DNA from 3 places in the Saccharothrix saharensis genome. Region 3 is predicted to be linked to each of the others. Evidence: riboswitches for the same ligand, from Rfam matches in the RefSeq annotation. Region 3 holds a riboswitch; each other region holds the start of a gene.
What was found. Region 3 has a riboswitch for cobalamin ahead of FHX81_RS01140 (prenyltransferase/squalene oxidase repeat-containing protein). Riboswitches for the same ligand answer to the same signal wherever they lie in the genome.

Region 1 (7,702 bases), 7.5 Mb from region 3:
CCGGTGTCGCCGAGCCGGCGGCGGCCGCGGGCGACGAGCACGGCGATCACGACCTTGCCGCCGACCAGGGTCAGGTAGAAGCCGAGCAGGAACGCCACGCCGGCGGGCGGTGACGTGCGCCAGGCGGTGATGGTGAGGGGGCCCAGCGCGGTCGCCCACGCGATCCACGGGTGCGGGCTGAGGAGGTTCACCAGCACGGCACGGCGCAGGGCGAGCGCGCCGGAATCGTCGGACCCCCTCGGTGGAATCGCAGCAAGGGTTCCCCTGGGCGGCGACCCCTGCGAAGCGTGGCGGTCGGGCGGCGGGGGCGGTGCGGTCAGGGAGGCGGAGCGGGCGTCGCGGACGGTTCGGACGCCGCTCCACACGACGAACACCGCGCCCACGACGCCCAGCACGCCCAGCGCCCGTGCGGGCAGGCGGTCCAGCAGGAGCAGCGTCACGGCGACCACGACGGCGTCGGAGAGCAGCGGGGCGCAGGCGGTCAGGGCGCCGGCCCGCCGGCCCGAGCGCAGCGCCGACGTCACCACCAGCACCAACAGCGGGCCCGGGCTGATGCTCGCGGCCAGGCCGAGGGCCAGTCCCCACCCCAGTGCGTCCACGGCGGCAGACTAGGTCACGTGTCCGAGTTCGCCCGAGTCCTGGCCACCCTGCGGCAGATCCGCGGCCTCAGCCCGTTCTTCGCCCTCGACGTCGGCCGGCCCGACGAGAGTTGGCACGACGGCGAAGCCCTGTTCCGCGGCCCCGCGCTGCCCGACGCCCTCGACCGGATCGCCGCCCGCTACCGCACCGGGGAACGGCGGGTCGCCGCGTCGCTGTTCTTCCTCGGCTACACCGCGCGGGTGCTGAGCCCGGTCGTCGCCGCACGCGCGGTCGACGGGGTCGCGCCCGACATCCGGCCCGGCAACCTGTGGTGGCGCTACACCCCGGAAGGGCTCCAGGTCCGGCTGAAGGAACCGGTCGCGGGCGTGGGCATCGGCGAGTCGCTGGAGCCCGTGGTGGAGGCGGTCCACGGCCTCACCCCGGTGGCGCGCGGCCTGCTCTGGGGCAACGCCGGGTCGAACGTGGCGGGCGCGTTGCGCACGATCAGCCGCGGCGGCGTCGACTGCGCGGTGCTGGCCGACGAGCTGTTCGCCGACCCGCCGCTCAAGGGCACCGGCGAGTTCATCCCGTTCCCCGGCGAGGTGGTGTTCCGGCGGCGCAGCTGCTGCCTGTACTACCGCCTCGACGGCGGCGGCACGTGCGGCGACTGCCCGCTGCCCCGACCCACCCCGCCCCGCCGCTGACCGCGTGAGGAGCACGACAACTCGTCTGGTCGGTTGTGCCGGCCCGCGATCGACATCTACGGTTCGCAGCGCCGCAGTGGACGGGAAGCCGGTGTGAATCCGGCGCGGTCCTCGCCACTGTGACCGGGGAGCCAACCCGCCGAGAACGTCACTGGTCGCGCACGGCGGCTGGGAAGACGCGGGGACGGCGTCGATCCGGGAGTCAGGAGACCGGCTGCGGCACGAGTTGTTGTTGACCTTCCACGAGGTATGGAGGAGGCCGTCATGACGAGCCCCGCGCACTCCCTTCCCGTCCCCATCCCCAGATGGGCCTACGCCGTCGCGCTGGTCGCGCTGGTGGTGACCTGGCTGGTCCTGCAGGAGAACGGCATCGCGCTCGGCCACGCCGCCGAGACCGTGCACGAGTTCTTCCACGACGGGCGCCACGCGCTCGGCGTCCCGTGCCACTAGGCGCGGCGGCCGTGTCGACGGACGAGGGCCTGACGTACAAGGGCCTGACGTACAAGGGTCTGCTGGCGCGCGGTGTCGGCGCGGGCGCGGTGTCCGGGCTGCTCGCGGGCCTGGTCGGCGTGCTGGTGGTCGAAGCGCCGATCCGGGCGGCGCTCGCCGTCGAGCAGGCGCGGCCCGCCGAGCCCGGCGGCGGTCACGAGCACGGCGAGCTGTTCAGCCGCGGCACGCAGGTGGTCGGCGGTGTGCTCGCCGCGGTGGTGGTGGGCGTGGCCGTCGGCGCGCTGTTCGCCACGGCGTACGCACGGTCCCGGCGCTGGTTCACGACCGAGGCGCCGTTCGTGCGGGCGGTGGCGCTGTCGGCGGCGGCGTTCGGCGCGGCGGCGGTGCTGCCCGCGGTGAAGTACCCGGCCAACCCGCCCGGGGTGGGTGCCGCGGACACGGTGGAGTACCGCACGGTGCTCTACCTCGGGCTGATCGCGGCCGGGTTGCTGGTCGCGGTCGGGGCGAGCGCCCTGGCCTCCCGGCTGGGCCGGTGGTCGCCACCGGTCCGGGCGACCGCGGTGGCGCTGGCCGCGGTGGCGGCGGTGGTCGTGCTGCTGGTCGTGTTCCCGGCGACACCGGACACCGTGCCGTCCGACGTGCCGGGCGGCCTGCTGTGGGAGTTCAGGCTGGCCTCGCTCGCCGAGACCGCCACGTTGTGGCTGGGTCTCGGCGTGGTGTTCGGCCTGCTGGTCGACCCGGCGACGCGGCGGGCGGAGGCGTCAGCGGTCTAGCAGCGGGGCGAGCGTCTCCCACCGCACCCCCACCAGGGACTCGCGGAACACGCGGCGCTCGCCCCGCTCCACCGGCACGTCGCACGGCACGACCAGCACGGTGCAGCCGGCCGCCACGGCGGACGCCACGCCGGTCGGCGAGTCCTCGACCGCGACGCACCGGACGGGGTCGACGCCGAGCAGGCGGGCGGCCTTCAGGTACGGGTCGGGCAGGGGCTTGTTGCGGCGGTCCACCTCGTCGCCGCACACCGTGACGTCGAACAGGTCGCGGCCGATGGTGTCCAGCGCGACCTCGGTCAACCGCCGTTCGGTCGACGTCACCAGGGCCATCGGCACACCGGCGTCGCACACGGCGCGCAACGCCTCACGAGCGCCCGGCCGCCACGGCAGGCCCGCGCGGAACAGCTCCTCGGTGCGCCTGCTGATCCACGCCGCGCCGTCGAGGAGGTCGGAGTCGGTCGGCACGACACCCGCTTCGGCGAACAGCAGCCCCATGGTGCGGGCCGTGCTCGAACCGACCATGGCCTGCCTGGTCGCGAGCGACAGCGTCCCGCCCAGCTTCTCCACGAACTCGTTGAGCGGGATGTCCCACAGCTTCTCGGAGTCCAGCAGCGTGCCGTCCATGTCCCACAGCACCGCGTCGACCGTCATATGCACCTTTCGAGTGATCATGGGAGTCCCGGGCGGGTCACCTGTTCGGCGTAATCATCCCGCAGTGGTGTGAACGGATCCCCACGACGTCGCGCCCCGGCCGCGGCAACCGTGCGGCCCGGCCCCGAGTCGACCGGGCGAAGATCTCGTCACACCTCCTCGGCCTGGGAAAACATCCGGGAGGAAGTCAACGGGCCGGGGTGTCGCACCCCTCGTACCGTGCACGAGGAGGACGTGGTCGGCCGGTGCGCCGGGTGAAGGCCGCGTAACACGAACCGACATGCGCCAAGCCTACGGCGTCGGGTGTGCGGCGGTGGTCGTAGTCTGGCCGCGTGACCGATCCGGACCAGGCCGCCCAGACCCCCTTCGACCCCAGCGAACCGCTCAACAACCCGATCATGGTTGCCGCGTTCGAGGGGTGGAACGACGCAGGAGACGCCGCCAGCACGGCGATCGAGCACCTGCAGCTCACGTGGGACGCGACGCCGTTGGCGGAGATCGATCCGGACGACTACTACGACTTCCAGGTGACCCGCCCCACCGTCCGCCTGATCGACGGTGTCACCCGGAGGGTGGAATTCCCGACGACCCGCCTGTCGGTGTGCCGCCCGCCCGGGTCGTCGACGGACGTGGTGCTCGTGCACGGGATCGAACCGAACATGCGGTGGCGGAAGTTCGCCTCCGAGCTGCTGGGCCACATCGAGGACCTGGGCGTGACCACCGTGGTGACGCTCGGCGCGCTGCTGATGGACACGCCGCACACCCGGCCGGTGCCCGTGACGGGAACCGCGTACGACGAGGCGGCGGCGGCGAAGTACGGGCTGGAGCGGTCCCGGTACGAGGGGCCGACCGGGATCGTCGGCGTGTTCCAGGACCTGTGCGTGCAGGCGGGCGTGCCCGCGATCTCGTTCTGGGCGGCCGTTCCGCACTACGTCTCGCAGCCGCCCTCGCCGAAGGCGACGCTCGCGCTGCTGCACCGGGTCGAGGAGGTGCTGGACGTCGAGGTGCCGCTCGGCGCGCTGCCCGAGCAGGCCGAGGAGTGGGAGCGCACGGTCAGCGAGATGGCCGACGAGGACGAGGACGTGCGCAACTACGTGCGGGCGCTGGAGGAGCGCGGCGACGCGGAGATCCAGATCACCGAGGCCAGCGGTGACGCCATCGCCGCGGAGTTCGAGCGCTACCTGCGCCGGCGCGGCCGCGGGCCGGGTCGGGGCCCGACGGGGATGTGACGCCGGGTGGTCGGGGCGCGGGCGTCGCCTGCCGTCCCGGCCACAGCTCCGCGAGCCACCGGTGGCCGGAGCGCGCGGGCCGGGAGCGCGGCGAGGGTCTCGCGCCGCTCCGGGGTCGGGCGTGGGGCGGTCCGGGTGAAGTCGTCCCGGTCCTCCGGGCGGGTGTGTTCTGCCTTGAACGGCAGGACCGTTCGGGCGCCAGGTACGGGACGCCGTCGTCGGTGCGGCGGATGACGTCGCGGTAGGGCAGCCGGATCGTGTCGTCGTGCCGGCAGATCCGGGTGTCGCCGTCGCGCGGTCCGCGGGACACGTCGAGCAGGTAGTCGCCGGCAGCCGGGTCGCGCGGCCACGCACCAGGGCGTGGCGAGCCCGGCCAGCCGCTGTGCGACGGTGCCCGGGGTCCAGCACGACGACCACCTCGCGTCGAGGGCGGCGATGTCGGCGGGTGACAGCCCGACGCCGCCGTCGGGCAGGTGCCCGGTCACCGGGGGAACCTGCCGGCGGACGCGGGAACCACCCTCGTGGTCGGGAGCGGTGAGCTCGGTGGTTAGGTCGCTCCCCGTGGCCGACCTCCGTTCCCGCGTCCGCGTGGCGGCGCTGTACGCGGGCGGGTTCCTGGGGCCCTTCGGCGGCGCCGTGACGGCTTCGGTGCTGCCCGAGGTCGGCGGGGACTTCGGGGTGTCGGCGGGGACGGCGGCGGCGACGTTGACCGGGTACCTCGTGCCGTTCGCGCTGCTCATGCTGGTGTCCGGCACGTTGGGCGAACGGTGGGGCGCGCGCCGGACCGTGCGCGCCGCGTACGTCGTGTACGTCCTGGCGTCGGTGGTGTGCGCGGTCGCCTGGTCGTTCCCCGTGCTGATGGGCGGGCGCGCCGTGCAGGGGGCGGCGAACGCGTTCACCACTCCCCTGCTGTTGGCGGCGATCGCCGCGGTGACGCCGAAGGCGCGGTTGGGGCGGGCGTTGGGCGTGTTCGCGTCCATGCAGGCCGCCGGGCAGACGTCGGCGCCGCTGCTGGGCGGCTTGGCGGCCGAGGCGTCGTGGCGGTGGGCGTTCGTCGGCGCGGCGGTGGTGGCGGGTGTGTTGGCGGTCGTCGGGCTGCCCGCCGACCCGCCGCGGGACACCGCACGGCCCCGGCTCCGCAGCGCCTGGCGGCCCCGGACGCGGCGGCTGGCGGCGGTCGGGTTCGTGGGCTGGGGGTGCTTGGGCGGGGTGTCGTTCCTGGTGGCCCTGCGACTCGGTGACGCGTTCGGGTTGGGCGCGGGGCAGCGGGGGCTGGTGCTGACCGGGTTCGGGCTGGTCGGGATCGGCACGGCGCGGCTGACCGGGTGGGCGATCGACCGGTTCGGCGCGCGGCGGTGCGCGCTGTCCGGCGCGGCCGTCGGCGGGGTGCTGCTGGTCGGGGTCGGGCTGGTGCCGTCGGTGGTGGCGGTCGGGGCATTGTGGGCGGTGGCGGGCGCGTTCAGCCAGGCGGTGATCGTCGGGTTGAACGCGCTGGTGCTGTCCTCGGACGACGCCAACCGGGGCGGTGCGGTGTCGGTGGTGCAGTCGTGGCGGTTCCTGGGCGGCGCGGCGTCGCCGGTGGCGTTCGTGCCGCTGTACCACCTGGACCCGGCGAGCGCGTTCCTGGTGCCCGCCGGGCTGGTGCTGGCCGTGCCGCCCGTGCTGCTGCTCGGCCGGCGCCGACCGGCACCGCGGTGAGTCAGGCCGGGTCGAGGAGGGCCGGGGCGTCGAGCGCCGCCAGCGCGAGCACGCCCGCCGCCAGGTAGAGCGCGGCCTGGGCGTTGAGCAGCGCGGACAGGCCGAGCACGGGCGTCAGCGCGCCGGCGAGCACCATGCCGAGCGCCTGGCCGCCGTCGTAGAGGCTGACGAACGTGGCCAGCACCCGGCCGCGCACGGCGTCGGGCGCGTGCAGTTGCAGCACCGACATCATCCCGGCGCCCGCGATCACCCCCGGCACGCCCACCACCACGAACGCGGCCAGGTAGAACACCAGCGCGGTGGTCACGTGCGGCCCGTTCCACCCCACCGCGGCCACCGCGGCGAAGCCGACCAGCGACACGCCCAGCAGCCGCGCGGGTGCGAGCCGGCGCGCCAGCACGCCCACCAGCAGGCCGCCGAGCAACCCGCCGACCGCCTGCACGCCGCGCAGCAACCCCACCTCGGCCGCTCCCCCACCGAGCCGTTCGGTCACGAACACCACGAACAGCACCACGAACAAGCCCTGGCCCGTCGCCATCAACGCGACCACGCCCACCATCGGCCGCAACGGGCCGCGGATCTCGCGCACGCCGTCCAGCCAGGCCCGCCACGCGGGCTCGCCCGCCGGGCGCACCGGGTCCGCGGTGCCGAGCGCCGCCACCAGCGCCGCCGCGAGCAGGAACGACGCCACGTCCACCAGCACCACGCCCGGCAGCCCCGTCGCGCCGAGCACCACCCCGCCCAGCGACGCGCCGACCAGCCGGGCCAGGTTGGCGTTCAGCCCCACCAGCCCGTTCGCCGCGGGCACCTGCTCGCGCGGCACCAGCGTCGGCAGCAGCGCGTTCTTGGCGGGCTCGAACAGCGCCGCCAACCCGGCCTGCACCGCCGTCACGACGTTGACCAGCACCAGGTCGCCGGTCAACAGCGGCAGCAGGGTGGCCGCCTGCACGAGGCTGACCAGCAGCATCAGCCGACGCCGGTCCCAGCGGTCGGCCAGCACGCCCGCCAGCGGCGACAGCGCGAGGCTCGGCAGCAACGCCACCACGAACGTCGTCGCGGTCGCCGCCGCCGAGCCGGTGCGCTGGTAGACGTACACCGGCAGCGCGACCAGCAGCACCCAGTCGCCGACCTCGGAGACGAACCCGGCGATCCACAGCCGGCGGAACGCCGGCACCCCCAGCGGGCCGGTCACCGCGGGAACGCCCGGACGCCGACGTGGGCGGGGAGCGCGCCTTCGGGCACGTCCCGGCGCACCGGCACGAGGTACGGGCGCAGGATGTCGTCGATCATGCCGAGCAGACCGGACAGCTCCTCCGCCGTCACGTTGACCGTGTAGCCGTGCAAGGCGGAGGCTTCCAGCCACTCGCGCGGCAGCTCGTGCTGCCGTTCCAGGAACCGCCGCGCGAGCCGGTCGTCCTCGGTGAGGCCCAGCGCGATCAGCGCGTCCTGCTGGGTGCGGACCTCCGGGTCGTCGGAGAACGCGCCGACGTCGTAGCCGACCGAGGTCGCCCGCCACGGCCGTTCCCGCCCGTCGCCCGCCTCGGCCCGCGCCACGAAACCGGACTTCGCCAACTGCCGCAGGTGCCAACTGCAGTTGGACGCGGTCGACCCGACCGCC
Region 2 (7,702 bases), 1.9 Mb from region 3:
CGCCCGACGACACCACCGCGACCCGCCGCCCCCGCTTGGCCAGGTCCAGCGCGAACGCGGCCCGTTCCGCCTCGACCTTGTTGTCCGACGCGTGCCGTCGCTGGCGCGGGTTCACCGGCACCCGGTCCAGGTAGGTCACGTACCCGACCAGGTCGTCCGCCTCCGCCAGCGCCCGCCGCGCCTGCGGCGTCAACCACTCCGGCCCGGCCGGGCCGAGCCCCACCACCACGACCTCGCCCAGGCCCGTCGGCCGTTGGACGGGCTTGCTCGGCAGCAACGCCAACGAGAAGTACGGCACGCCCTCGGCGTCCACTTCGGACAGCGGCGCGGTGCGCTGCGCGCCGGTCGTCGCCCGCTCCACGTACCAGGCCTCGTCGAACCGGCCCGCCCGCGCCAACGCCTCGCGCACCTGCGGGAACGTCCGACCCAGCTTCATGATCGCCACCGGGTCGCCGCCCGCCAGGTGCTCGACCAGCGCGTCCGCCGACAGCGTGCCCGGCAGCACGGTCAGCACCTCGTCCCGCTCCACCAGCGGCCGCCCGATCACCGCCGCGCCCGCGCTCACCGACGTCACGCCGGGCACGACCTCGGCCTCGTACCGGTGCGCCAGCCGCTTGTGCAGGTGCATGTAGGAGCCGTAGAAGAACGGGTCGCCGGCCGCCAGCACGACCACCGTGCGCCCCGCGTCCAGGTGCGCGGCCAACCGCGCCGCGCACTCCTCGTAGAACGCGTCGATCTCGCCCTGGTAGTCGTCGGAGTCCTCGGTCGTGACCGGGTAGACGAGCTGCTCCTCGATCTGCCCGTCCCGCAGGTAGGGGGCGGCGATCCGGCGCGCCACGCTGCGGCCGTGCCGCGCGCTGTGGAAGACGACCACGTCCGCCTCGCCGATCAGCCGCGCCGCCTTGACGGTCACCAGCTCCGGGTCGCCCGGACCCACCCCGACCCCGTACAGCCTGCCCGTCATTCTTCCTCGCTCGCGATCGCGTTGAGCGCCGCCGCGGTCATGGCGCTGCCACCCCGCCGACCGCGCACGACCAGGTACTCCAACCCCAGGGCGTTGGCCGCCAGCGCGTCCTTCGACTCCGCCGCGCCGATGAACCCGACCGGCACGCCCAGCACGGCGGCGGGTCGGGGCGCACCCGCCGCGACCAGGTCCAGCAGGTGGAACAACGCGGTCGGCGCGTTGCCGATGGCGACCACCGCGCCGTCCAGCTTGTCGCCCCACAGCTCCAGGGCCGCCGCGCTGCGGGTGTTGCCCAGCTCGGCCGCCAGTCCCGGCACGCGCGGGTCGCCCAACGCGCACACGACCTCGTTGTCCGCGGGCAGCCGACGCCGCGTCACGCCCGCCGCGACCATCTGCGCGTCGCACAGGATCGGCGCGCCGGCCAGCAGCGCGGCCCGCGCGTCGCGCACCACGTGCGGCGAGAAGTCGACGTCCGACACCAGGTCGACCATCCCGCAGGCGTGGATCATCCGCACCACCACCCGGGCCACGTCCGACGGGAACCGCGCCAGGTCTGCCTCGGCGCGGATGGTGGCGAAGGAACGGCGGTAGATCTCCGCGCCGTCCTTGACGTAGCTGGTCACCTGATCTCCTCGTAGGCGTCGCCGGTCGCGACGAACTCCACCACGTCGCCCGCCGGTCGCCCGCACCGGCGTCCGCAGCCCGACCAGTGCGCCCGGCCCGGCGCGGTCCGGGTCTCGACCCAGCGGGCCGCGTCGGCGCGCACGTCGGCCAACGACTTCGCGCACCCCGGCCGGCCGGTGCACGCGCTGACGCCGTGCCACGGCGAGTCCGGCGAGGTGAACAGGCCCGCGGTGTCGCTACCGGCGGGCAGCACGACGCTCCGCCACGGCGTCAGCCGCACAGGCACGCCGGCGAGCAGCCGGGCGTCCCAGCGCCCCAGCGGCACGCCCGCCACGACCACCGGACCGCGCACGCCGGGTGCGACGGGCGTCACACCCGGTTCGATCCGGGCGTCACCCGGAACGCCCAACGCCGCCGTGATCTTCCGCACACCGCCGTCCACTTCGGACAGCCGCCACGCCTCGCCGCGAACCTCGCCGAACACCCGCGCGGCGGTCACCACCGCCGCGACCGGGTCGGCCACGCGCAGCCCTGAATCGTGGCCTGCCAGGAACAACGCGTCACCGACGAGCCCGATGTCACCCGCCAGGCCGCTGACCGCGCCACCCACCGTGACCAGGAACCGGCCGGGCAGGGACGCCAGCTCCGGCACCCGGCACAACGCGGCGTCGATCGCGTCGACCAGCGCCTGGTTGTCCTCCAGCGGCGCGGCGATGATGTTGCGCATCCGCTCGTGCGTCATCGAGGGCAGCAGGCCGGCGTCGCGCAGCCGCGCGCCCAGCTCGTGCTCCGCCCCCGGCGCCAAGCCCCTGATCTGCAGGTTCGCCCGCGAGGTCAACTCCAGGACGCCGTCGCCCAGGTCGATCGCGGCGCCCCGGAGCACGTCGACCTGCGCCGCGCTCAACGTCCCGCCGGGCACCCGCACGCGCGCCAACCCGCCGTCGGCGGCCTGGTGCACGTCGACGGCTCCGGGGCAGGCGTCCGGGCGAACTCGCTCGCTGGGCATGGATTGGATGCTAACTGCCGTTAGGGTGACCTCCGAACGGCGAAGCAGCAGGAGGAAGCCGGTGTGAATCCGGCGCGGTCCCGCCACTGTGACCGGGGGAGCCCGGGAGTCAGGAACTCCGCTCGCCGTCCCCTACGACCGGGGCGAGGACCCCCGAGGGATGGAGCCCGCACGTGATCCTGCTGTTGTCGACCTCCGACACGGACCTGCTGTCCGCCCGCGCGAGTGGCGCCGACTACCGCCTGGCCAACCCCGCCCGCACCGCCGTGGACGACCTCCCGGCGCTGGTGGACGGCGCCGAGCTGGTCGTCGTGCGCATCCTCGGCGGTCGCCGGATGTGGGAGGAGGGGCTGGACTGGCTGCTCGCCCGCGGCCTGCCGGTCGTCGTGCTGGGCGGTGAGCAGAACCCGGACGCGCCGCTGATGGAGCTGTCGACCGTGCCCGGCGGTGTCTGCGCCGAGGCGCACGCGTACCTGGCGCACGGCGGCGCGGACAACCTCGCCCAGCTCCACCGCTTCCTGTCCGACACGGTGCTGCTCACCGGTCACGGGTTCGCGCCGCCGGAGCCGACGCCCACCTGGGGCCGGCTGGAGCGGCGGGACGAGGTCGAGGGGCCGACCATCGCGGTGCTGTACTACCGCGCCCACCACGTGGCCGGGAACACGGCGTTCGTGCACGCCCTGTGCGACGCCATCGTGGCCAAGGGCGGCCGCCCGCTGCCCATCTACTGCGCCTCGCTGCGTGCCGCGGAGGCCGAGCTGCTGGCCGAACTGGGCACAGCCGACGCCCTGGTCGTCACGGTCCTCGCGGCGGGCGGGACCAGGCCCGCCACCGCGTCCGCCGGTGGCGACGACGACGCGTGGGACGTGGGCGCCCTGGCCGCCCTCGACATCCCCGTCCTCCAGGGCCTGTGCCTGACCAGCAGCCGCGCCGCGTGGGACGAGAACGACGACGGACTGTCCCCGTTGGACACCGCCACCCAGGTCGCGATCCCCGAGTTCGACGGCCGGATCATCACGGTGCCGTTCTCGTTCAAGGAGGTCGACGAGGACGGCCTGACCGTGTATGTCGCCGACCCCGAACGCGCCGCCCGGGTCGCGGGCATCGCCGTGCGCCACGGCAGGCTGCGGCACATCCCGCCGGCCGAACGGCGCATCGCGGTGATGCTGTCGGCCTACCCGACCAAGCACTCGCGGATCGGCAACGCGGTCGGCCTGGACACGCCGGCCAGCGTCGTGCGGCTGCTGGCCGCGATGCGGGAGCGCGGCTACGACATCGGCGACGAGCTGCCGGGCGTGGCCGACCTCGACGGCGACGCGCTGATCCACGCGCTGATCGCCGCGGGCGGCCAGGACGCCGACTGGCTCACCGCCGAGCAGTTCGAGGGCAACCCCGTGCGGTTGCCGGCGGCCCGCTACCGCTCGTGGTACGCCACCCTGCCCGAGGACACCCGCCACGAGATGGAGCGGCACTGGGGCGAGGCGCCCGGCGAGCTGTTCGTGGACCGGTCGAAGGACCCCGACGGCGAGATCGTGCTCGCCGCGCTGCGCTCGGGCAACGTCGTGGTCATGGTGCAGCCGCCGCGCGGCTTCGGCGAGAACCCGATCGCGATCTACCACGACCCGGACCTGCCGCCGAGCCACCACTACCTGGCCGCCTACCGGTGGCTGGAGGACGAGTTCGGCGCCGACGCCGTGGTGCACGTGGGCAAGCACGGCAACCTGGAGTGGCTGCCCGGCAAGACCGTCGGCATGTCGGCGGGCTGCGGGCCGGACGCGGCGCTGGGCGACCTGCCGCTGGTCTACCCGTTCCTGGTCAACGACCCCGGTGAGGGCACGCAGGCGAAGCGGCGGGCGCACGCCACCCTGGTCGACCACCTCGTGCCGCCGATGGCCCGGGCCGACAGCTACGGCGACATCGCCCGGCTGGAGCAGCTGCTGGACGAGCACGGCACCATCGCCGCGATGGACCCGGCGAAGCTGCCGGCGATCCGGGCCCAGATCTGGACCCTCATCCAGGCCGCCAAGCTCGACCACGACCTGGGCATCTCCGACCGGCCGCAGGACGACGGGTTCGACGACCTGATCCTGCACGTCGACGGCTGGCTGTGCGAGGTCAAGGACGTCCAGATCCGCGACGGCCTGCACGTGCTGGGCGTCGCGCCCACCGGGGAGACCAGGGTCAACCTGGTGCTGTCGATCCTGCAGGCCAAGCAGATGTGGGCGGGCGAGGTCGCCGCGCTGCCCGGCCTGCGCGAGGCGCTGGGCCTGGCGGAGGCGGGCAACGACCGGACCGCCACCGACCGCGTCGAGGAACGGGCCCGCGCGCTCGTCCAAGCGATGGAAGACGCCAATTGGGACGTGAACGCGGCCCGGGCGCTCACCGACGACGAGGACGTGGCGCGCATCCTGGAGTTCGCCGCGCTGGAGGTCGTGCCCCGGCTCGCCCGCACCACCGACGAGCTGACCAACGTGCTGCACGCCCTCGACGGCGGCTACGTCCCGGCCGGTCCCAGCGGTTCGCCGCTGCGCGGCCTGGTGAACGTGCTGCCGACCGGCCGGAACTTCTACTCGGTCGACCCCAAGGCGGTGCCGTCCCGGCTGGCCTGGGAGACCGGTCAGGCCATGGCCGAGTCGCTGCTGGAGCGCTACCGCGCGGACACGGGGGAGTGGCCGCCGTCGGTGGGCCTGTCGGTCTGGGGAACCAGCGCGATGCGGACCGCCGGCGACGACATCGCCGAGGTGCTCGCGCTGCTGGGCGTCCGGCCCGAATGGGACGACCAGTCCCGTCGGGTGACCGGTCTGGAAGTGATCGGGCTCGACGAGTTGAACCGACCGCGAATCGACGTCACGGTCCGCGTGAGCGGCTTCTTCCGCGATGCGTTCCCGCACGTGGTGGCACTGATCGATGACGCTGTGCGACTGGTGGCGAACCTGGACGAGTCGGCGTCGGACAACTACGTCCGCGCGCACGCCCAAGCCGACCTCGCGCAGCACAACGACCCGCGTCGCGCGACAATGCGCATCTTCGGCAGCAAACCGGGCGCGTACGGCGCCGGCCTGCTCCCGTTGATCGACAGCCGGAACTGGCGGGACGACGCCGATCTCGCCGAGGTGTACGCGGTGTGGGGCGGCTACGCCTACGGCCGCGAACTCGACGGCGTCGAAGCGCGCCCGGCGATGGAGAGCGCCTACAAGCGCATCGCGGTCGCGGCGAAGAACATCGACACCCGCGAACACGACATCGCCGATTCCGACGACTACTTCCAATATCACGGCGGGATGATCGCCACCGTGCGCGCGTTGACCGGAAAAGCGCCCGCGGCATATGTCGGCGACAGCACGCGACCCGATGCCGTGCGCACCCGGACGCTGCACGAGGAAACGAACCGGATCTTCCGCGCCCGGGTGGTCAACCCGCGGTGGTTGGCCGCCATGCGCAAGCACGGGTACAAGGGCGCGTTCGAACTCGCCGCGACCGTCGACTACCTGTTCGGCTACGACGCCACCACCGGCGTGGTCGCCGACTGGATGTACGAGCAGCTCGCGGCGACCTACGTGCTGGACCCGGTGAACCGGGAGTTCCTGGAGCGGTCCAACCCGTGGGCGCTGCACGGCATCTCCGAACGGCTGCTGGAAGCGGCCAACCGGGGTATGTGGGAGCACCCGGAACCGGAGACGCTGGACGCGCTGCAAAAGGCGTACCTGGAAACCGAGGGCGACCTGGAGGACGGTCGCTGACCCGGCGCGCCCGCGCGGACGCGTCCGATAACGTCTCGGAAACGCGCCGGTAAAGAGGGGTACCCCTATATTCCGCGCGTCCGCGCGCGTGACGAAACAGCCCCGCGGACCATTGGTCCTGAATGGACGTCTCAGCACGTCCCGGAGACCGGTCGGAGGTGACTCGGCCGGCCGGTGCACACCACCCGGCCGGCCGACTCGCGCAACCCGACCGGACCACTCCGCCGCCCCCGGTTCGCGACTCGCGGTGGGGTGATGGCGGACATGTGCACACTTCCGGTGCAGACTGGTGCCGGGAGAGTGGGTTCGCGACTCGTGAATCTTTTCCGGGCCGTTCGGCTCGGAGATGAACCGAGCGTGTCCGACCGGTCTACGAACAGTGCCTGAACGGACTACGGCGCACACCGCTAGCAGAATCGGTCCAGCAGGGCAAACGTCGCAACGTCGGTAACAGCGCGGACACGGGAGCTTGACACAACTCCGTGGCGCGAACCACACTCCCCCAAAACCTGGGAGCGCTCCCAGAACGTTCACCGCCGATCAACTGAGGAGTTCTCGTGCGCTACCGTCGAGCAGGCTTGGCCAAAGTCCTGGCCTGCACCGCAGTGCTCGCTGCTGTTGCCACGGCCTGTGGCTCGGGAGGGTCCGGAGGGTCGTCCGACGGCAAGGTCGAGCTGACCATCGCGACCTTCAACGAGTTCGGGTACGAGGAGCTCCTCAAGGAGTACGAAGCCGCGAACCCGAACGTCAAGGTCACGCAGCGCAAGACCGGCCAGGCCGCGCCGCACCACCAGAACCTGTTCACCAAGCTGGGCGCGGGCTCCGGCCTCGCCGACGTCGAGGCCGTCGAAGAGGGCTTCCTGAGCCAGGTCATGGCCAAGTCGGGCCAGTTCGAGGACCTCAAGGAGATCGGCCCGAAGGACGTCCGCGAGGACCGCTGGCTGCAGTGGAAGGTCGACGCGGTCACCACCAAGGACGACAAGCTCATCGGCTACGGCACCGACATCGGCCCGCTGGCCATGTGCTACCGCAAGGACATGCTGGAGGCCGCCGGCCTGCCGTCCGACTCCGAGGGTGTCAAGGCCCTGTTCGCCACCTGGGACTCGTACTTCCAGGCCGGTGACACCTACGTGCAGAAGACCGGCAAGCCGTGGTTCGACTCGGCCGCCCAGATCTTCAACCCGATGCACAACCAGAACGAGACCGGCTACTTCGACCGCGACGACAAGCTCGTGATCGAGACCAACGACGACAAGAAGGTCTGGGACCAGGTCACCGGCGCGGTCGCGCGCGGCCAGTCGGCCAAGCTCTCCGCGTGGAGCCCGGAGTGGCAGAAGGGCTTCAAGGAGTCGGCCTTCGCCACCAAGA
Region 3 (7,702 bases):
GTGACGCGGTGACCACCTCGGCGGTCAGGCCGTCGGCCACGACCTCACCGTCCGCCAGCACCACGACGCGGGTCGCGTACTCGGCGACGAACTCCACGTCGTGCGTCGCCAGCACGACCGCGTGGCCGTCGTCGGTGAGGTCCCGCAACGCCGCCGCCAACCGCGTCTTGGCCGGGTAGTCCAACCCCCGCGTGGGCTCGTCCAGCAACACCGCCCGCGGCGACGGGGTGAGCGACACGGCCAGCACCAGGGCGAGCCGCTGCCCCTCCGACAGGTCACGCGGGTGCCGCTCGTCCGGGATGCCCGGCGCGAGCCGGTCCAGGAACCCGCGGCACGTCCCCGCCGGCTTGCCCGACTCGCGGTCCGCCTGCGCGCACTCGCCGCCGACCGTGTGCAGGTAGAGCAGGTCACCGGGCTGCTGCGGCACGAGACCGACCGCCTCGCGCCGCGGCCCCGGCTTGAGCGCCGCCGGGTCCACGCCGTCCACCGCGACCACGCCGCCGGACCGCTTGCCCGTGCCCTGCACCGCCCACAGCAGGCTCGACTTGCCCGACCCGTTGCGCCCCATCACGGCCACCCGCTCGCCCGCGCCCACGCTCAACGACACACCGCGCACCGCGTCCACCGCGGAGTAGCGCACGCGGACGTCGCGCACCCGCACCAACTCCGTCACCGGCGCCGGAGAGGTGACCGGCGGCGACGCGAGGCGGTCGCGCAGCGGACCGGCCAGCCGGCGCGCGTCCCGGATGGACACCGGCACCGGCTCCCACCCCGCCACCTGGCCCAACCGCACCACGGGCGGCGCGACCGGCGCGTCCGCCAGCACCGGTCCCGGCTCGCCCGCGACCGGCGGCACCCCGCCGCCGGGCAGCCACACCACGCGGTCCGCGTACTGCGCGACCCGTTCCAGCCGGTGCTCGGCGATCACCACCGTCATGCCCAGGTCGTGCACCAACCGGTGCAGCGCGGCGAGCACGTCCTCCGCCGCGCCGGGGTCCAGCGCCGACGTCGGCTCGTCCAGCACCAGCACGCGCGGGTGCGCGGTGAGGGCCGCGCCGACCGCCACGCGCTGCTGCTGCCCGCCGGACAACGTCGCCAGCGGCCGGTGCCGCAGCTCGGCCAGGCCGAGCAGGTCCAGCGTCTCCTCGACCCGCTTGCGCATCACCGGGCCCGTCAGCGCCAGCGACTCCATCGAGTACGCCAGCTCCTCCTCGACCGAGTCCGTGACGAACCCGGCCTGCGGGTCCTGCCCCACCACGCCCACGACGTCGGCCAGCTCGCGCGGCGGGTGCGTGCGGGTGTCACGCCCGGCGACCAGCACCCGTCCGGTGAGCGTGCCGCCGGTGAAGTGCGGCACCAGGCCGTTGATCGCCCGCAGCAACGTCGACTTGCCCGACCCGGTCCGCCCGACCACCAGGCACAGCTCGCCCTCGGGCACGTGCAGGTCCACCCCGGCCACCGCGGGTGCGTCCGCGTCCCGGTAGGTGACGGAGACGTTCTCGAACCGGATCACGGGTTCACCCCGTTCCTGGCGATGACGACGGGCGCGAGCGCGCACAGCAGGCCGACGGCGGGTAGCAACGGCAGTTCGGGCACGGTCAGCGGGACGGTGGCCGGGGTCAACGCCGAGCCGCCGAGGCCGTCCGGCGCGAGGACCGTCGCGAGCGCCGCGACCACCCCGGACGCGACGATCAGCAGCTCCCGCGGCCCCCACCGGTCGGGCCGGTACCGGCTGCGCCGCACCCGGCGCGACCCGCTCCACAGTCCCGCGACGGCCAGCACCGCGCCCACCACGAGCATCGGCGTGGCGGGCGCGCCGCCGCCGAGCAGCCCGTACGCGCCGACGCACAGCCCCAGCAACCCGCCGAGCACGAGCGCGCCGGTCACCACCCTGGCCCGCTTCGGCAGCCCGGCCGTCCGGCCGTACCCGCGCGAGTCCATCGCCGCGGCCAGCACCAGCGACCGCTCGAACGCGTCCTCCAGCACCGGCACCATCAGCACCCGCACCGCCTTCACCCCCCGTACCACGTCACCCCGCAACGCCCGCGCGCGCCGCACCGATCGCGCGCTGGCCACGAGCTGCGGCGCGACCGTCAACGCCACCACCACCGCCACGCTCACCTCGTACAACGCGGCCGGCAGCGACCGCAGCAGGCGCTTGGCGTTGGCCAGCGCGTTCGCCGCGCCCACGCAGCACAGCAACGTCGCCAGCTGGAGCCCCTGGTACAGCGCGAAAGCGAGTCCTTCGGCGCTGACCGGCCCGCCGAGGCGGATGCCCTTGGCCCACTCGGGCAACGGGATCTCCGGCAACGTCACCAGCACCGTCGGGCCGCCCACCCCGCCGAGCAGCACGTGCAGCACCACCCGGATCGCCAGCACCACCAACGCGAACTTGAGGAACACCCCGTACGCGCCGGCCCACGGCGTGTCCTCGCGGCACGACACGGCCACGTACCCGGCGACGACGACCACCAGTGCCAGCAGCACCGGGTTGGTGGTGCGGCCGGCGATGACGGCCAGGCCCAACGCCCACAGCCACCACGCGCCGGGGTGCGACCTCACTCCGTCGCCCTCGCGCGCCGCCGCGCGGTCCACAGGCCCAGGCCCGCCAGCGCGGCGATCACCACGATCCCGACGACCAGGCCGACCGTGCCACCGGACGACGACGTGCCCGCCGTCGGCTCCACGGCCACCGAACTCGTCGGTGCCGCGGAACCCGAGGTTCCGCGGCCGGCCGTGGTCGCCGATGACCGCGGCTCGGTCGTCGTCCCGCTCGTGGTCGACGCCGGCGTCCCGGACGGTCGGGAGGTCGGCTGCGTCGGGTCACCCGGCGCGGGTGGTGCCGGGTGACCCGACGCGGGCCGGGTCGGTGCCGGTTGGCCTCGCGCCGGTTGTCCGGGCGCCGGTTGCCCTGGTGCCGGTTGTCCGGGCGCGGGCGGCTGCGGCGCGGGCCGGGTCGGCTGCGGCGCGGGGGCGGGCGGCGCGATGCCGGGCTGTTCCCCCGCCCCGAACGACCAGCCCTCCACGCTGCCCGGCGCGGGGTCGTACGCGCTCGCGCTGGTGCTGCTGTAGACCCACGACCCGCCGGGTCGGCCGTGCCAGTACCCCCAGTACGCCGTGGTCGGGGACGTGGTGACGCACGGGTCGCTGCTCGGCTCGCCGTTGATCCGGCACACGAACCCGGGCTGCCGGGACGCGAACGTGTAGCCGAACCCGGCGGCGGTCAGCGCGGCCGTCCCCGACGCCGGATCGCCCGGGGCGCACCCGGTCCGCACGCCGCCGCCCAACGAGCGGAAGTCCACGACCACCGTCACGCCGCCGCAGTCCGCGGCCCGCGCGGTCGGCGGCGCGCACATCGACGCGAGCCCCGCGACCGCGCACGCCGCCAGGACCCGCCGCACCCGGCCCGTCACGACGCGACGGGCCGGGCGGCGCCGCGAACCCGTGCCGTCACTTCCGCGCCTCCGCGACCCGCCGGCGCGCCAGCACGACCGCGAGCACGCCACCGACCAGCAGCAACGCGCCGACCCACAGCATCGGACCGACCTGGGCGCCGGTGCGGGCGAGCGGGTCGCGCCGGCTCGTCACGGCCACCACCGCCGCTGCCGTCGTGGTGCTGGTCGCGGTGGTGTCGGACGTGGCCGTCGCGGCGGTGGTGGTGGTCGTCGTCGTCGTCGTGTCCGAAGTGGACGACGTCGGCGACGTGCTGGTGACCGGGCAGTCCAGCACCGGCGCGCCGGAGCGGCCACCGTCCGCGGTCAGGTCCACGAAGTTCACCCCGACCAGGCCCAGCACGCCCTGCGCGCTCGCCCGCAGCGACGTGGCCTGCGTGAACCCGGTCCGGTCGAACGCGATCGCGCCGCGAGCGGCCTCCGGGGCCGAGCAGTCGACCTGCAACGACCGCAGGAACGCGGTGGCCTCGTCGGCGTCGGCCGTCCGACCGCCCGCGCGCAACGCCTGTGCCGCGAGACCGGTGCTGTTGGCGTTGCCCTCGCCGGTCGCCTTCTCGTCGAGGAAACCGCCGCTCGCCTGCTGGACGCCGTGCAGCCAGTCGAGCGCCTTGCCCGCCGGGTCCGTCCGGTCCGCCGCCAGCAACGCCTGCACGACCATCGCGGTGGCGTCCACGTGCGACACGCACGGCGTCGCCTCCAGGATCAGCGGGAACCCGCCGTCCCCGCACTGCGTGCCGGCCAGGTAGTCCACCGCGGCCTTCGGCGCGCCCCGCCACCGGTCCAGCGCGAGGACCGCGAACGCCTGCGTGAAGCCGTTGGAGTAGTCGCCGTACTGCGACTTGTCCTGGAACCGTCCGTTCGGCGCCTGCAAGGCGGTGAGCCCGGCGATCAGGTCGACGCCGCCGAACGCCGTCGGGTCCTGGCCGCGCACCTGCGCGGCCAGCGCCAGCTTCGCGTGCGCGCCCGCGAAGGACTGGGCGGGGTCGCCGTAGCTGAGGTAGTCGGCGAGGACCTCCGGCTCGGCGAGCCAGGCGGCGGCCCGGTCGGAGCTGTCGGACGCGACGCCCGCCGCCGTGAACGCGAACAGCGCGTCCAGCGTGAGGCCGTGGTCGGGGTAGGCGACGCCGTCGAGGACGGTCTCGAAGTGGTCGCCGTCGACGAGCTGCCGGGCCAGCCAGCCCGCGGCCGCGTCGCCCACGTCGGTCGTCGGCCCCGCGGGCACCCGGCTCTGGGCGGCGGGGGCCGACACGAGGGCGGCGACCGCCGCGGCGGCGAGGACAGCGGCGGTCCGTCTCAACGACATGGTCGACCTTTCCGGGGCGCGAGGCGCGGGCGGACCCCGGACAGCCGTGAACGACTTCCCCCGGGCTCCGACCCGTTGACCTCGACGGTGTCGGGAGCGTGGCACGCGCGACGGGTGTTCGGGCTCGTCCCGGCCGGGACCTACCGTTGCGGGTCAGCGCCGGATTTCGACCGGCTTCCCCCGTTTCACGCGCGATTGCCGATCGTCTGTCACCGACCCCGGCGTGTCAATCCGCCTCTGGCGCGATGCTGCTCACCCCTACGTACGGTTACCGTCGGGCGATTCGATCTGGGGAAGAGGGGTGTTCGATGACGACTCTGGCGTCCGTGCGCGACGGCTTGGTGGCGTGGGTCGCACGGCGTTCGGCGACGCGGTGGGTGTTGGGCAAGATCGGTTCGCGGGCGTTCGCGCTGCTCCCGGACCGTGCGCTGGTTCCGCTGAAGCGGGACGGGGTGGTGCCGGTCGCCGAGCTGGAGCGGATGCGGGAGGCCGGCGCGGTGCACCGGATCCCGGTGCCGTTCGGCTTGCGCGTGTGGTTGGTCACCGGTCAGGACGAAGCGAAGAAGGTGCTTTCCGACACAGGCGCGTTCAGTAACGACTACGCGCGGCTGGGCGCGGCGGTCGGTCGGCTGGAGCAGTCGCCCGGTGGCCTCGGCTTCGCCGACCCGCCCGACCACACCCGGCTGCGCAAGCTGCTCACGCCCGAGTTCACCATGCGCCGGCTGTCGCGGCTCGTGCCGCGCATCGACGCGATCGTCACCGAACGGCTCGACGCCATGCAGGCCGCGGACGGGCCGGTCGACCTGGTCCAGGAGTTCGCGCTGCCCATCCCGTCGCTGACGATCTGCGAGCTGCTCGGCGTGCCCTATGAGGACCGTGACCGGTTCCAGGAGCTCGCGGCGGCGCGGTTCGACCTGTTCGGCGGCGCCGGTCAGGCGTTGGGCGCGATCTCGGAGTCGCTGTCCTACATGGAGGAGATCGTGCGCCGTGAGCGCCGGTCGCCGGGTGACGGGCTGATCGGCTCGATCATCCGCCAGCACGGCGACGACGTGAGCGACGTGGAGCTGGCCGGGTTGGCCGACGGCGTGCTGACCGGCGGGTTCGACACGACGGCGTCGATGCTCGCGCTGGGCGCGATCGTGCTGCTGAAGGACGACGCCGCGCGGGCGGCGATGCGTGACGACGACGCGGCCGCCGCGCCGTTGGTGGAAGAGCTGCTGCGGCACCTGAGCGTGGTGCAGGTGGCGTTCCCCCGGTTCGCCCGGCACGCGTTGCGGGTGGGTGAGCAGCAGATCGAGGAAGGCGACGTGGTGGTGGTGTCGCTGTCGGCGGCCAACCGCGAGGAGGCGTCCGACTTCGACGCGGGCCGTGCGGCGTCGTCGCACCTGGCGTTCGGCCACGGCGCGCACCGGTGCGTCGGCGCGGAGCTGGCCCGGATGGAGCTGCGGGCCGCGTACCCGGCGTTGCTGCGCCGGTTCCCGAACCTCCGGCTCGCCGACGCGCGGCCGGCGTTCCGGACCGCGTCCATCGTGCACGGGGTCGACTCGCTGTTGGTCCACACGCGCTGAGCGTTGAACTCAGGGGTCCTGGACGTAGGACTCACGGGACCTGGATGTAGGACTCTCGCGGGGGTGCTGCATCCAGGTCGGGATCTTGAAGTGCTGCTTAACGCGTCGTCATGGGGTTTCACTTTTCTTGAAGTCGGTCATGGGGGACGGTGGTCCCGTGATCGGACGCGGCGTGATGCGGATGGGTGCGCTGGCCCTGCTGTGGGGCTCGGTGTTCCTGTGGATCGAGCTGGCCCTCACCGGACTGTCGCCGACGTCGATCACGGTGGGCCGCTGCGCCCTCGGTGCGGTGACGCTGCTGGTGATGGCGCGGGTGAACGGCCAGCGGCTGCCGCGCCGGCTGTGGGGGCGGCTCGTGGTCGCCGCGTTCTTCTGCAACGCCCTGCCGTTCCTGCTGTTCGCCGTCGGTCAGCAGACCGTCGACTCCGGTGTGGCCGGTGTGCTCAACGCGACCACCCCGCTGTTCTCCCTGATCATCGGGTTCGCCCTGGGCACGGACGGTCCCGTCACGCCGGTTCGGGTGCTCGGCCTGCTCGTCGGGTTCGCCGGCGTGACGCTGATCTTCGCCCCGTGGGAGGAGGCGGGCCTGCTGAGCCTGAGCGCGCTCGCGCTGCTCGGCGCGGCGGCCAGTTACGCGGTCGCGTTCGCCTACATGGGGCGCAAGCTCGTCGGCCACGGCGGTCCGGTCGCGGTGTCCGCGGCGCAGCTCCTCGCCGCCACCGCGCTGAGCACCCTCATGATCCCGCTCGACCGCACACCGGCCACGCCCGACGTCACGGCCGTCGTGGCCGTCGTGGTGCTCGGCGTCTTCGGCACCGGCTTCACCTTCATCCTGAACTACCGGATCATCGAGGACGAGGGCCCGACCAGCGCCGCCACGGTCGGCTACCTGCTGCCGGTCGTCTCGGTCGGGTTGGGCGCGCTGGTCCTCGGCGAGCCGCTGACGCCCCGGGTCGTCGCGGGCATGGCCGTAGTCCTGGCCGGTGTCGCGCTGACCCGGCTGGCCCTGGCCCGGTCGGCGGCGGACAAGCGCCCGGCCGAGCGACCTGGGCATTACCAGTTGTCCGTTATGTCCACCGAGGGTAACGGGCCGGGCGGCCGTTCGGCCGACCACCGTTGACCATGGCATAACCGCTGGTCAGGCTGCTGGTCTGGACCTCGTGCGAGTGACCGTCCGCCCCGTCAACCCTGCGTCGGGGCGCGCTCGCCCGGGTTCCGCCGAAGGAGCCAACCCGTGCGTCCTGCGTACCGAGCACTCGCCGTCCTGGCCGCCGCGACCACCGCCGTCGGCCTCACCACCACCGCCGCCTCGGCCGAACCCCCGCACCAGGCCGACGTGATCACCGCGACGGCCTCCGCGACCGTCCACCCGATCAAGG

Region 1: linked by a shared signal. The riboswitch ahead of FHX81_RS35720 (CbtB-domain containing protein) and the one ahead of FHX81_RS01140 (prenyltransferase/squalene oxidase repeat-containing protein) in region 3 are both predicted to bind cobalamin.
Region 2: linked by a shared signal. The riboswitch ahead of cobN (cobaltochelatase subunit CobN) and the one ahead of FHX81_RS01140 (prenyltransferase/squalene oxidase repeat-containing protein) in region 3 are both predicted to bind cobalamin.

Annotation. Positions count from the first base shown of each region.
Region 1 covers NZ_VFPP01000001.1:7,830,443-7,838,144, reverse strand. Annotated here, with positions in the region: gene FHX81_RS35730 (LysE family translocator) at 1-599, opposite strand, end outside; gene FHX81_RS35725 ((2Fe-2S)-binding protein) at 618-1,283, shown strand; cobalamin riboswitch at 1,333-1,516, shown strand; gene FHX81_RS35720 (CbtB-domain containing protein) at 1,548-1,733, shown strand; gene FHX81_RS35715 (CbtA family protein) at 1,745-2,506, shown strand; gene FHX81_RS35710 (HAD family hydrolase) at 2,495-3,157, opposite strand; gene FHX81_RS35705 (PAC2 family protein) at 3,490-4,386, shown strand; gene FHX81_RS35695 (MFS transporter) at 4,948-6,084, shown strand; gene FHX81_RS35690 (MFS transporter) at 6,086-7,276, opposite strand; gene FHX81_RS35685 (ArsR/SmtB family transcription factor) at 7,273-7,702, opposite strand, start outside.
Region 2 covers NZ_VFPP01000001.1:2,287,600-2,295,301, reverse strand. Annotated here, with positions in the region: gene cobJ (precorrin-3B C(17)-methyltransferase) at 1-964, opposite strand, end outside; gene FHX81_RS09150 (precorrin-8X methylmutase) at 961-1,587, opposite strand; gene FHX81_RS09145 (hypothetical protein) at 1,584-2,594, opposite strand; cobalamin riboswitch at 2,606-2,733, shown strand; gene cobN (cobaltochelatase subunit CobN) at 2,768-6,334, shown strand; gene FHX81_RS09135 (ABC transporter substrate-binding protein) at 6,892-7,702, shown strand, end outside.
Region 3 covers NZ_VFPP01000001.1:372,724-380,425, forward strand. Annotated here, with positions in the region: gene FHX81_RS01125 (ABC transporter ATP-binding protein) at 1-1,513, opposite strand, end outside; gene FHX81_RS01130 (CbiQ family ECF transporter T component) at 1,510-2,562, opposite strand; gene FHX81_RS01135 (hypothetical protein) at 2,559-3,413, opposite strand; gene FHX81_RS01140 (prenyltransferase/squalene oxidase repeat-containing protein) at 3,451-4,755, opposite strand; cobalamin riboswitch at 4,848-4,987, opposite strand; gene FHX81_RS01145 (cytochrome P450) at 5,064-6,323, shown strand; gene FHX81_RS01150 (DMT family transporter) at 6,505-7,443, shown strand; gene FHX81_RS01155 (S8 family peptidase) at 7,558-7,702, shown strand, end outside.